4 regions of the Dehalobacter sp. DCM genome follow, and region 2 is predicted to be linked to each of the others. Evidence: riboswitches for the same ligand, from Rfam matches in the RefSeq annotation. Region 2 holds a riboswitch; each other region holds the start of a gene.

Region 1 (3,113 bases), 1.0 Mb from region 2:
AATAATAATTATTGGCATTTGACTCCATGATTCCCAGGATAGGTTAAGATAACGCAGCTTGTGATTGGCACGGGGATTTTGAGTCAGCAGACCAAGAATCAGGGGGGCTTCACACTCCGTATGCTGCGTATACGCTAGAAGATTAAATCCCGAATCAACGACAGCAATGTGACTGTCGATGATATTTTCGCTGATATCCAGTAAATCCTGTAAGCCGCGGCCAGCAATAAGAGAGCGCTGCATGTTGCTTTCCCACTCCTTGAAAGTCTTAAAAACCTCCTTAAACCTAAAAAACGAATCATAATTAATCTTACCGTCAAACATAATCACTCTTCTCAAAGCGTTGTCAGCCACGTATTCCTGTAAACCGTCCCGGGGACATAATAAGTAGAGGTTCGGAAAAGACTGACTTATTTTAACGGCTTTTGTGAAGTTACACACATAAAGGTAATCTGGGGAAAGACGGCTGCTATGGCAGCTTAGCATTTTGATCCCAAGAAATTTTGGATTTTCCTTTTTAGGGGCATAAGAAACAAGTGGAAAATGATCTAATAAAATATTTAATGTAACCGGCATCTTGGAACCTCCTTCCAAAATTTGAGTAATTAATACCACTTGTAAAAAGAAAAAGCATGTTTGTACCTCAGTCCAATGACAAACATGCTTCCTCTCCATAAGGGAGAGATAATCAAGGAGAACTTAAAATGTCAATCTTATGCACGCCGGCAAATAGCTTGCATAAGAGTGTCCGCGAAATAAACAAAGCGAAAATAAAAAAACCTTTTGTCCTGTGGATTCAAAAAGGTTTACAAAACTGTGCATCTGCATAGATTCAAGCAGTAACACAATCCATCCTCCTATCGACCGTAGGTATACAATGAACTAACTGCAAGCAGGTCTTCTGGCTTAAGGTTCATCGTCATCCTTACCTTCCCGGATTCGGTGGTTTTTCAAGGACTTCTCACCTTTTACAGCGGCGGGACCGCACGGGACTTTCACCCGTTTCCCTATTATACCGGCTATCAACCGGTCACTTACAGCTGAAATATTCAATTACTGACGATTATAGATCCAAATTCAATAAAAGGCAAGCATTTTTTCATCATGTGTATTTATACAAGCAGTTGCAATCAAGCTGCTGAATCAATGATAAATTTATACATAATTCTGACACATGGAACAGGCATAGGTATCACCTATATGAATAACCGGACATTGATTCTCTTCTATCCTTGGTATGATTATGCCTGAGGGGAAGGAAAAATGCCGATAAATTTTTTCGTGACATAGCATTTGGGATGCGATATAATCAGACTGAAAACAAAATATTGGAAACAGGTGTCGGTTATAATTTCGCTGAATAGAAGTTATGAGCCGGTGAAAAGGGAAGTGGGTGTAAATCCCACGCGGTCCCGCCGCTGTAAAAGAGGAGTCCCTCCAGGAATGCCACTGTAACCGGGAAGGCAGGAGGAGACGATGAGACTTAAGCCAGAAGACCTGCCTGCGTTTCGTACACTAGCAACTTCACGCGTGATGGAGGGTGTTTGAGTTTTTGTTCGCTTATATTTGAGACGGACTCTCATTGCTTATGTTGTTAGGCATTGAGAGTTTTTTTATTGAAAAAAACGATGTGGGCGAGGAGTAGGGAACCATGTCAAAATCGCTTGTAATTGCAGGCACAGCAGAAGCAAAAGAGGTCATTATTCAATTGCTGAAAATGAATATCGAAGTTTCGGCAGTTGTTACCTCGAGACTTGGAAGCCAGGCTTTGGCGGATATTGAAAATATCCGTATTCATCAAGGGAGGGTCTCAAAGCAATGGATCGCCGGCTTGCTCGATAGCATTGAGCCGGATTACGTTATTGATGTTTCCAATCCTTTTTCTTTGGAGACAACCCGCAATGCGATGAGCGTTTCCCAAATAAAAAAAATTGGCTATATCCGCTATGAAAGAGAGTCTGTGATTGACAATTGGAAAGATATTATCCGTGTAAAAAACCATGATGAGGCATATAAAAAACTCTTAAGCTGCCAGGGCAATATTCTATTGACTATCGGAAGCGGCAAAGTCAAAGTATTTACAAATATTCCAGAGTATAAGAATCGTTTGTTTATCAGGGTCCTTCCTGACAGCAAAGTCATTGAACGGTGTGAAAAAATGGGTTTTAATGCCAATAACCTTATCGCTATGAAGGGGCCTTTCAGCGAAGAACTAAATATTGCCTTGATCAAATATTGCAACGCGGCTGTACTGGTAACAAAAGAAAGCGGAAATACAGGAGGCGTCATGGAAAAGATTCGTGCGGCACAACGTATTGGGATTCCGGTAATTATGATTGAACGTGAGGAACTGCACCATGAAAACAAAGCCAGGTCTGTGGATGAGGTCATCCGACTGATACAAAATATTCAACAGGAGTGAAATTTGGAAGATAATCGAACTTCCGAAATTCAAAGATAAATTAAAATTAATTGGAGGTGTCACCGCTGGTTAACGTTTCAGATTAGTGATTGCGTGATCTAACACAAGAAACCTGCACGCAATTAATATTAAGCTTTCAAGTTAACAAGGTACTGGGTTACTTAATAAAAACATGAAAATGGAGGAATTATCATGATTCGGGGTCATCAAAAAAATGTTTGTTTAATTGTCATTATAATTATGCTTTGTTCCGCACTTATGGTCGGCTGTTCCGGCGGAACTGAGAAAAGCAATAAAGCCTTAACTGGCAAAGAGGTCAGTTTGAGCTATACGAGCGCGTTTAAAATCGTCGATTACGGTGATAATTTCACCCTATTGACAGATGCTGAAGGCAATCAGTTCCTGCTGGTGCCGGAGGGTACGGAAACCCCTGAAATTAGCGAGGCTGCAGGTGCGACGGTGGTCAACACGCCCCTGAAAAAGGTGGTTTATTGTTCGACCACGCAGGTGGGGCTGCTGCAGGCGATATTTACCGATCAGGAATGGGACAGCATCGCCGCTGTGACCACGGACACGGCGGACTGGTACGTCGATGCGGTTAAAACGCGTATGGAGAGCGGCGCTATCCAATATGTCGGTACTGGGGGCATGGCGGATCCGGATTATGAAAAAATCCAGGCGCTGAACCCGG
Region 2 (3,113 bases):
CTGTTACATCTGTAAGCCATTTTTCATTTGGAGCTCCAGAGGTGAATTCTCTATTTAGTATGTTTTCTGCTATATACTGTGGATTGGCTGCCTGTCGTGTACACCCATTGTTTGAATACTTAATGGTGGATTTTATATCTAACTTACGACAAATGCGTAAAACTCGCTTGTCATTCGCTTTTATATTATGATACCGCTCAAGATCATCCTTGATTCTTCTATACCCTTTATCTGGGCTTTCCTCATGAATTCTTTCAATCTCATCAGCGATACGAAGATTTTCTGCTTCGCTTTCAGGTATTTCTCTATGCAGCCACTTATAATATGCTGCTCGTGATACCTTTCCAAACTTACATAGGGTGCTGATCGGATAATTATGTTCTTGGTTTTCTTCTTTTATAGCCTGATATATAAATTCATGGCGAACCAGGCTTAGTCCCGCCTCCTCTCTATCCCCTCGAGTTTTTTTAAGAAAGATGCCTCCATTTCGGCCTGTTCTTTTTCTGCTCTTAAAATCTTATTTTCAGCTCTCAGCTTTTCTAATTCACTCATCTTATCCTGAGACTTTCGCTTCCCCCGATTGTCTCTTAATGCTTCAACCCCATAGACTTCATATTTAACAGTATAGTTACGCACCTGCTGATAGGATACTTGATGTTTTTCAGATGTTTCTGCGTAATTATGATCATGTGCAATGCAATACCGCACGATTTCAACGCGTTCATCGAAAGTGGTTTTTCTTCCTTTGGTCATGATGGTACTTCCTCCTGTTCCAGAAGACCTTAGTTCTTCATGACCATTATACTGTTTTATCCAGCGTTGTAACTTACCTTTTGATCGAATTCCATACTTTTTACAAATATCAGTTTGAGAGCCCAAACCAGCTAAATAATCTTCAACAGCTTGTATCTTAAGTACTTTTGTGTATTTTTTAGTTCCTTTCATTAAGAAAACATCGGCTCCCATGGACTCATAATTAAAAATCCATTGTTGAACAGATGCTAAACTTACATTAAGATCACGGGCAATCTGATTTTGGCTAGTTTTTCCATCTAGATACCGTAATACAGCAGTTAACTTCTCGTTGCTAGATATCTTTCTCTTTGACATAAAATATACTCCCCTCTAAGCAACAAGTTTTTATTATTTCACTTGTCTACCTAGAAGGGAGCATATCACAATACCGGTACTTGACTTTATACCGTATTTTAGTTATCTTTATTACGTAAAAATAAATAAAACTCTTAGGTGCCCATTTTGGGAGAATAGGGAAATCGGTACAATCCGATACGGACCCACCACTGTAAAGACGAGTCCCCGCTAATCCACTGGCGTGTGCTGGGAAGGAGCGTTAGGATGCTTGAGTCTGAGTCAGGAGACCTGCCTAAGAGGAGAAAGTCTTTCCGGGGTTTGGAAAGCGGCGGCGATGAAGGCAAAGTCCCGACCACAGTAACAGTGGCGGGACTTTATTATTTTAGCCCTATAAACATCATCAGTTAACGCCATAAGAATGCCCGAGACTGACTCTATAACCAAATACTTTTAATGGAGGTACTTTAATGAACGATCTTACGAAATTTCATGGCCTGCACAATCTAAAAACGGCAAACGAACAGGAATTAGAAAACGCCCTGCTCGAACTCACCAGTGGCATAACAGCCCTCGATACCGAGGCCATGGCCGCTATGCAGAACCGGGTGGACGCCAAAATCAAGCCCCTCGGGAGTTTAGGCGTCTTGGAAGACATAGCCCGTCAGCTGGCCGGTATCTACGGCACAGCAACACCAAAAATTAATAAGAAGGCTGTTCTTCTCATGGCCGGAGACCACGGTGTTACGGAAGAAGGCGTCAGTGCCGCACCCCAGGAAATCACCAAACAAATGTTCTACAGCTATCTTCGGGGTGGAGCAGGTATCAATGTTTTGGCTAATAGTGCCGGGGCGCAAGTGATCTGCACCGATATTGGGATTGCAACCTCTTTGGATCGACCTGAGCTGATGGCTTACCGAGTCAAGAACGGAACAAACAATATGGCCAAAGGGCCGGCGATGACACGTCAGGAAGCTATACAAGCACTTTTAACCGGCGCGAAAATTGCTTCTGAGGCGATAGCATCCGGCATTAACGTCTTGGCAACCGGAGAAGTCGGTATTGGCAATACAACCCCCAGCGCCGCACTCATTTCCGTATTTACAGGCCATTCCGTAGAAGATGTCACCGGCCGCGGCACTGGCTTGAAAGACGATGCCTTGATCAATAAGCAAAACGTCATCAAATGCGCCATAGAAATCAATCATTGTGATCCGGCTGCGCCAATCGATACCTTGGCTAAAATAGGCGGTTTAGAAATTGCCGCTCTTGTCGGTGCGATCCTCGAAGCAGCTTACCAGCGTGTACCTATCGTTTTGGACGGAATCATCTCTTCAGCGGCCGCTTTGACTGCCACCAAGCTGGCTCCCCTCTCGACATCCTATATGATCGCATCGCATAGTTCCGAGGAACTCGGCCAACATCTGGCTCTGCATCAACTTGGGCTCAGACCGCGTCTTGATATGCATATGCGGCTCGGAGAAGGAACCGGAGCCGCTCTGATGTTCCCCATTATTGAAACCGCCCTTAAGGTTGCTGATGAGATGGCCACATTTGCGGAAGCAGCCGTGACCACCGGTGACTTCTAAACAATACCTTTAAGTAGAAAAACACGATTGTTTCTTTATCGCTTGTTATGCGTAATCCCTTGAATTAATGTGAAATGGGTAAGTGTTGGTTCCTTCTAACCGGAGCCCGCTTACCCATTTCTCGAGGTGTACTGCAATAGAGTACGTCCTCCTTTCAGCTATAACCCCTCATCTTTCGTTGAATATCTCTAATCCAACTTCAGATTCATCGGTGTTTCCTCCATAGGCTATTCCTATCGGATATGGCATATGGAAGGATTTCGCAATGGGAGTCTTTAATTCCTGCTTATCTAAATCGTCTTCTTTTGAAGGAGTGGATGTCTGAAATCGTCTTTTGATTCTCGGAATCCGTTTGGACCTCCTTAAACCAATTCACCACACTAGCCTTTAGGCTGCTCAGAGAACAACACATACCCTTCATCGATAAACTATTTT
Region 3 (3,113 bases), 1.0 Mb from region 2:
GCAAACCAGGAAACACCGCCGCCGATCACCAGGGCAGCGATCAAGAAGCCGATGACAACACGTTTAATTGCTTTGGTACCGGAAGTATTAGTTACTGCCGATTTTTCCAACAAGTCAGGCCGGGCTTTCCAAACGAAGGAAATTACGGCAGCGGTTACAAGCCCTTCAACAATGCCAATTGCCAGATGGATCGGCTGCATCATGAGTAGAAAAGCATTGAAAGGAAGTTCCGTTTTTCCAGACAAGAATGTCTCAAATACCACACTCAAAGCCCCCAGCTGAAGACCCGCAATCGCTGCGATCATTGAACCGGCAAGAATGCGTTTGGGCGAGATTCCTTTCTTTGTTATGGTTTTGTAAATCAGTGGATAAGCAAGAAAACACGTATAGAAACCAAGATTAAATACATTGCAGCCATAAGCTAACAACCCGCCGTCACCAAAAAATAAGGCCTGAATCAATAAAATGGCAGCCATCGTGATAAAGCCGGCATAGGGGCCGAGCAAAATGGCAAGCAAAAGTCCTCCCCCAAGGTGTCCGCTGGATCCTGTACCCGGGATCGAAAAATTAATCATCTGTGTAGCGAAAACAAATGCGCCCATTGCCCCCATTATCGGGATCTTTTTTTCATCCAGTTCAGCTTGGACTTTCTTTATCGAATAGGCAGCAACCCCTGCTGTCGCAGTCCACATTACCGCTCCAACGACCGGTGAAATTAATGCGTCAGCCATATGCATAATAATCACTCCTCTTAATTCTGCTGTCAAAATCATTATAGTGTGCTCGCATATTTTTACAATCCTGGTAGGGGGGATAAAATTCTGATCGTTAAAGGCGACGACTTGTTTGAAACAGTAAGAATATGAGGGTATAAAGGATGAAGGTATGAGCGAAAATGCAGAATAATAGCTTAGAATTAAACTGTACAGTTTTAAGCTAGCATGCTATAATATATCAAATTGAATATACAGTAATGAGTTATTCCTGCCCGAGGGCAAGAATTGAAAAGGGAAGTCAGTTGGAGCTGACGCGGTTCCCGCCACTGTACGAGGGAGTCGAATCACATAATGTCACTGGGATTAACCTGGGAAGACGTGATTCGATAAAGATCTTAAGCCAGGAGACCTGCTCATACTGGGTACTGTAACTACCTACGGGATGTTAGGGAGGTGAATGCCTTATGTTTTCGGAATTCTTACCGCTTTCTGATACAGGTTAGATCCTTTACCTTTTCATGGTAGAGGTTTTTTTCTATCCATGGAGGGATTACTGCCGCGGTGCCACGGATGGCAAGGAGCGGCGCTATCCATGGAGGGATTACTGCCGCGGTGCCACGGATGGCAAGGAGCGGCATTGTCTCGGTTTTATCTATAGGCTAAGGAGGTTCAAATGATTGTCCTTCTGGGAGAAACATCGGCAGCTTTTGAATTAAGTAAACATCTCCAAAACAGGGGGATCAATTTTATTAAGAAGTCGGCTTGGACGGTTAAAGACTGTTTGCCGGCGGATTCAGTTATTCTTGATGTCAGCCATCCTTTGAGTGATAAGTTCTGTTCACTGAGACAGTTATGTGAACAATTCCATATTCCGTACCTCAGATTAGAAAGACCTGAAACCCACATCCCAGAAAATTCCTTGATATTCCAGACATATAATTGGGATGAAGTTTTGTATCGTCTTAATGAGCGCGTTGGTGCATTACACCGGGAAAAAGGACGAAAGGTTAATGTTTTTGTTACTACCGGCAGTCACCAATTGGGTAGTATTGTACATAGCGCTTTTGCGGGCATGGCCCGTTTTATTGTCCGGGTTCTCCCTGAAGGACGACTGGTACAGAAATGCCAGGACTTAGGTATTCAACCCCGGGACATCGTCGCCATGCAAGGTCCTTTTTCCAAAGACATTAACAAAGCGCTTTTTAAGTTCTATGGAGCGGACGTCGTGTTGACAAAGGACAGCGGTCAAGCCGGCGGGACGGATACGAAAATTTCGGCTGCGTTAGAATCGGGTCTGGAAATCATTGTAATTCGAAAAAACAAAACGGACTATGGTTTGACCATGAGGAGTGTCAATGAAGTAATAACATGGCTTGATAATAATATTTTATGAGAAGATTTTAGTTTAGATCAAGAAGAAAGGTGACACGAATGAATACGAAACGAATAACAATGGTCGCAAGCATCACCCTGATGCTGATCTTATTGCCTCAAAATGTTTTTGCCATGCACATCATGGAAGGGTTTCTTCCCCCGGTCTGGTGTATCTCCTGGGGCGTTCTGTGCATCCCGTTTGTCGCGTATGGCTTATACGCCATGCGCAAAATAACCAATGAGTCTCCAAAACTAAAGTTGCTGCTGGCAATGGCCGGTGCGTTTGTCTTTGTCTTATCCTCTTTGAAAATACCTTCCGTTACCGGGAGTTGTTCACATCCTACAGGAACTGGTTTGGGAGCTATCTTGTTCGGCCCTGCCGTTATGAGCGTACTTGGCATTATTGTTCTTCTGTTCCAGTCGATTCTACTAGCTCATGGTGGGCTGACGACGCTTGGCGCCAATACCTTTTCCATGGCGATTGTCGGTCCGTTTATCGCCTACGGTGTTTTTCTGCTGGTGAAAAAACTAAAAGGACCGGAGTGGCTGGGCGTGTTTCTGGCGGCGGCCTTGGGGGATTTGGTTACCTACATTGTCACATCGTTGCAGCTGGCGGTGGCATTCCCTGCCGCAACTGGGGGTATTGCAGTCTCAGCCGGCAAATTTATGGGGATTTTTGCCTTTACCCAAGTGCCTCTGGCCATCAGTGAAGGCATATTAACGGTTATTATTTTTAACGCGATCAAGACTTACCTGAAAAGCGACGAACTTCATTCCTTAAAAGTATTTGCTGGGGGGGATTTAAGATGAGCAGTAGCAACAATATGCCGAATAATAAAAGCAGGCTGACAACCAATCTTGTCCTGATTGCCATCGTTATTTTGCTCGCCATTGTTCCGCTGGTTATGAACAAAAACGCTGAATTCGGCGGAGCAGACGGTCAAGCTGAAACGGCGATTACTGAAATTAATCCTGAATACACGCCGTGGTTTTCTTCTATTTTTGAGCCGCCCAGCGGAGAGA
Region 4 (3,113 bases), 1.4 Mb from region 2:
TAATGCTGCGTTCATGCTGTTTCCATCCTTTTAAGCTTATTTATGATTTCATCTGCTTCCGGAGTTTTGCCCAAGATGCCCTGTTCGTTAGTGTACAAGATCACACCGGCTTTCACTTTGTTTTGCAGACGGTAATGTACATAGTCATTGATTTTTAACATAATCGACGCGAATACATCGTTGCGGAGGCCATAGCGGTCCAAAACGGCAACCGCTTCCGGTGCTGTCAGACAACGCATGATCTCCTGAACGATCTCCCGCGAAGCACCGTGAAGGGCTGCATGAACGGCGATAACCTCCATCCGGCAGTCCGCATAGCGAGAATGGGTATTCATGATACCGGCAGCCAGCTTAACCAGTTTTCCGGCATGTCCGATCAAAAGCAGGCTGTCAAAGCCCAATTCCACGGTAAAATCGAGCATTTCACCAATATAGTTACTGCACTGGACCAAGGTATTCTGTAATCCTAATGTCCCGCGGGCAAATGTTTCCCCGTAGTTTCCCGGGCACACCAACAGATGGCGGCAGCCCTTTTCCTTTTGCTGGTTCATCTCAAGCCGAACCGTATCGATCAACGCTTTCTCGCTCATGGGTTCAACCATGCCGGAAGTCCCCAAAATCGAAATCCCGCCGACGATACCCAAACGGGGATTGAAAGTTTTCCTGGCAACCGCTTCCCCTTCCGGAACAGAAATCGTAATAGTGAGACCACCCTCATAGCCCAGCGCGTTGCAGACTTTCTCTGCTTCCGCGATGATCATACTTCGGGGAACCGGATTGATTGCTGCTTCTCCTACTGGGCAGGCCAGTCCGGGCTTTGTGACCCGGCCAACTCCCGTGCCGCCGTCGACGCGAATAGCCTGCTCTTGCGCTTTGGCAACCGTAGCGAAAATGAGGATCCCGTCGGTCACATCCGGATCATCGCCGCTGTTTTTTTTGACGGCACAGGTCACCTGATGATCATCCCGCTGTATTTCCAGTACTTTCATCGTGGTGACGATGCCTTTCGGTGTAGCAATGGCTATTTCCGTACACAGTTCGCCGCTCAGCAGCATCACAGTTCCGGCTTTGGCTGCTGCCGCCGCGCAGGATCCTGTCGTGAAGCCGCAGCGCAGTTTTTTATTTTGTTTGAGGACATAAAGTTCTGCCTGGTCCATAAGTACTTATTTCCTTAGTTTAAATTTATTTCTATGTAAAGCTCAATTAACTTTATTTGAAGTATATCGAAATCTCCAGAAGATATCCGATTTATTGGAAGCCGTAAATTGATATTCCGGATTTCTTCTTGTCATCCGTGACATAAGTGAAGCGCCAACTCTCCATATGGACTAAGCCGATAGTTTGCAATAAACAAGGTACTGCGAATTATGAATGATCTTTGTTCGGCCCAGTTGTTCATCCGTGAACAGAAAAAAAATCTCTCAACTCGTTATGTTGAGAGGTTATATTCGAAGGAAATACCTTTTGAAATACCACACACCTCTCTATCGCTCGTAGAGTATAACGGTGAGATCAAACAGGCAGGTCTTCTGGCTCCAGTATCATCATTCTCCAGACCTTCCCAGTTTCCCAGTGGCATTCCTGAAGAACTCCTCTATTACAGCGGCGTGACCGCGCGGGCTTTAACCCGACTTTCCTTTTCACTAAATGATGCTGCCTGCATCATTCAACACCTGTTCTACACGTATTCAATTATCCATTAAGTTGGATTCAATCGTTTTTGGATATAATCCAGACTCATTATAGCGCCCTTTTATAATGGAATCAACTATTATTTTCGACAATATTATTCTCTAAATATCATTGTCTACTATCACTCGCGGCACTCTTTTGGTCAAGCCGCAGGTGATCTCATAACTGATAGTCCCGCAACGGCCCGCAATTTCATCGGCTGTAATTCGATCTTCCCCGCAATCGCCGATTAAGATCGCTTCGTCCCCTTCGTCTACCCCGCGAATATCGGTCACATCCACCATCGTTTGGTCCATACAGATCCTGCCGATGATCGCCGCCCGTTTCCCTTTGATCAGGACCTCACCGTTATTGGACAATGACCGCCGCCAACCGTCAGCATAGCCGATCGGGAGCGTCGCCACTTGCGTCGGACGTTCCGCAACAAAGGTCCTGCCATATCCGACACTCTCCCCTTTGCGGATTGTTTTCAATTGAGATATACGCGTCTTCAATGAAAGTACCGGTTCAAATCCTGCTTCCTGGCCGGTATGCGTCATCGGCAAAAGTCCATATAAAATAATCCCCGGACGGCAAAGTTCAAAATGACTTTCAGGCACTTGGATGATCGCTGCAGAATTAGCCGCATGGCGGATCGGAATAGTAATTCCGGCAGCACGTAACTGATCACGAAGGGTATTAAATAGCGTTAGCTGTTTGGAGACATAGGTCAGATCGGTGCCATCAGCAGTAGCGAGATGCGTATAGATTCCTTCCAAAAAAAGACCGGGAAGCCCGGCAATCTTTTGAATCGCTTCAAACGCATTATCCCGAAACCCGATCCTGCCCATCCCTGTATCCACTTTGATATGCAGCCTGGCTGTTTTATGCAACTTCTCGGCCGCAGCCGATAGGGCCTCAGCCTGGCGCAGTTGAAATACCTCCGGGATAATATCATCTCTGACCATGATCTCCGAATACTCCGGGAGCGTCGGTCCGATGACCATGATGGCAATATCCGGAAATTCCTTCCGCAATTCCAGTGCTTCATCTAATATCGCAACGCCAAAACGAGTTACCCCTTCTTCTCTTAAAGCGCGGACTACCGCTATGGCACCGTGTCCGTAGGCATCTGCCTTGACAATGGGCATCACATCACTTTTGGTGAAACTTTTTACCCTTCTGAAATTTCGTTTCAATGCGCCTAAATCAATTTCTGCCCAAACCGGACGAAAAAATTCCATTTTATTCTCCTCATGTGTTCTGTCCATATATTAATTTTTTTGCTCTTCAATTTCTCTGCGAACCTTGGGCAAATACTCCGTTACTTCCGATGCGGTATAGCCAGATAACCCATATTGCTCTTTCAAGGAATCCGCTGCTTTACCATGAAGGTATACTCCCATACACGCTGCACCAAGTGGCGGCACGCCTTGGGCAGT

Evidence for each region. Region 2 has a riboswitch for cobalamin ahead of cobT (nicotinate-nucleotide--dimethylbenzimidazole phosphoribosyltransferase). Riboswitches for the same ligand answer to the same signal wherever they lie in the genome.
Region 1: another riboswitch for cobalamin. It lies ahead of cobK (precorrin-6A reductase); the one in region 2 lies ahead of cobT (nicotinate-nucleotide--dimethylbenzimidazole phosphoribosyltransferase).
Region 3: another riboswitch for cobalamin. It lies ahead of LPY66_RS06580 (precorrin-6A/cobalt-precorrin-6A reductase); the one in region 2 lies ahead of cobT (nicotinate-nucleotide--dimethylbenzimidazole phosphoribosyltransferase).
Region 4: another riboswitch for cobalamin. It lies ahead of cbiD (cobalt-precorrin-5B (C(1))-methyltransferase CbiD); the one in region 2 lies ahead of cobT (nicotinate-nucleotide--dimethylbenzimidazole phosphoribosyltransferase).

What each region holds. Positions count from the first base shown of each region.
Region 1 covers NZ_CP092282.1:1,388,316-1,391,428, forward strand. The annotation lists gene LPY66_RS06610 (hypothetical protein) at 1-576, opposite strand, end outside; cobalamin riboswitch at 875-1,053, opposite strand; cobalamin riboswitch at 1,320-1,519, shown strand; gene cobK (precorrin-6A reductase) at 1,652-2,422, shown strand; gene LPY66_RS06620 (ABC transporter substrate-binding protein) at 2,615-3,113, shown strand, end outside.
Region 2 covers NZ_CP092282.1:2,403,212-2,406,324, reverse strand. The annotation lists gene LPY66_RS11085 (IS3 family transposase) at 1-412, opposite strand, end outside; gene LPY66_RS11080 (helix-turn-helix domain-containing protein) at 433-1,110, opposite strand; cobalamin riboswitch at 1,230-1,402, shown strand; gene cobT (nicotinate-nucleotide--dimethylbenzimidazole phosphoribosyltransferase) at 1,560-2,678, shown strand.
Region 3 covers NZ_CP092282.1:1,382,126-1,385,238, forward strand. The annotation lists gene LPY66_RS06575 (energy-coupling factor ABC transporter permease) at 1-737, opposite strand, end outside; cobalamin riboswitch at 959-1,146, shown strand; gene LPY66_RS06580 (precorrin-6A/cobalt-precorrin-6A reductase) at 1,390-2,109, shown strand; gene LPY66_RS06585 (energy-coupling factor ABC transporter permease) at 2,148-2,900, shown strand; gene LPY66_RS06590 (energy-coupling factor ABC transporter substrate-binding protein) at 2,897-3,113, shown strand, end outside.
Region 4 covers NZ_CP092282.1:1,050,060-1,053,172, reverse strand. The annotation lists gene cobI (precorrin-2 C(20)-methyltransferase) at 1-15, opposite strand, end outside; gene cbiD (cobalt-precorrin-5B (C(1))-methyltransferase CbiD) at 12-1,157, opposite strand; cobalamin riboswitch at 1,503-1,692, opposite strand; gene alr (alanine racemase) at 1,794-2,915, opposite strand; gene LPY66_RS05110 (NAD(P)H-hydrate dehydratase) at 2,946-3,113, opposite strand, start outside.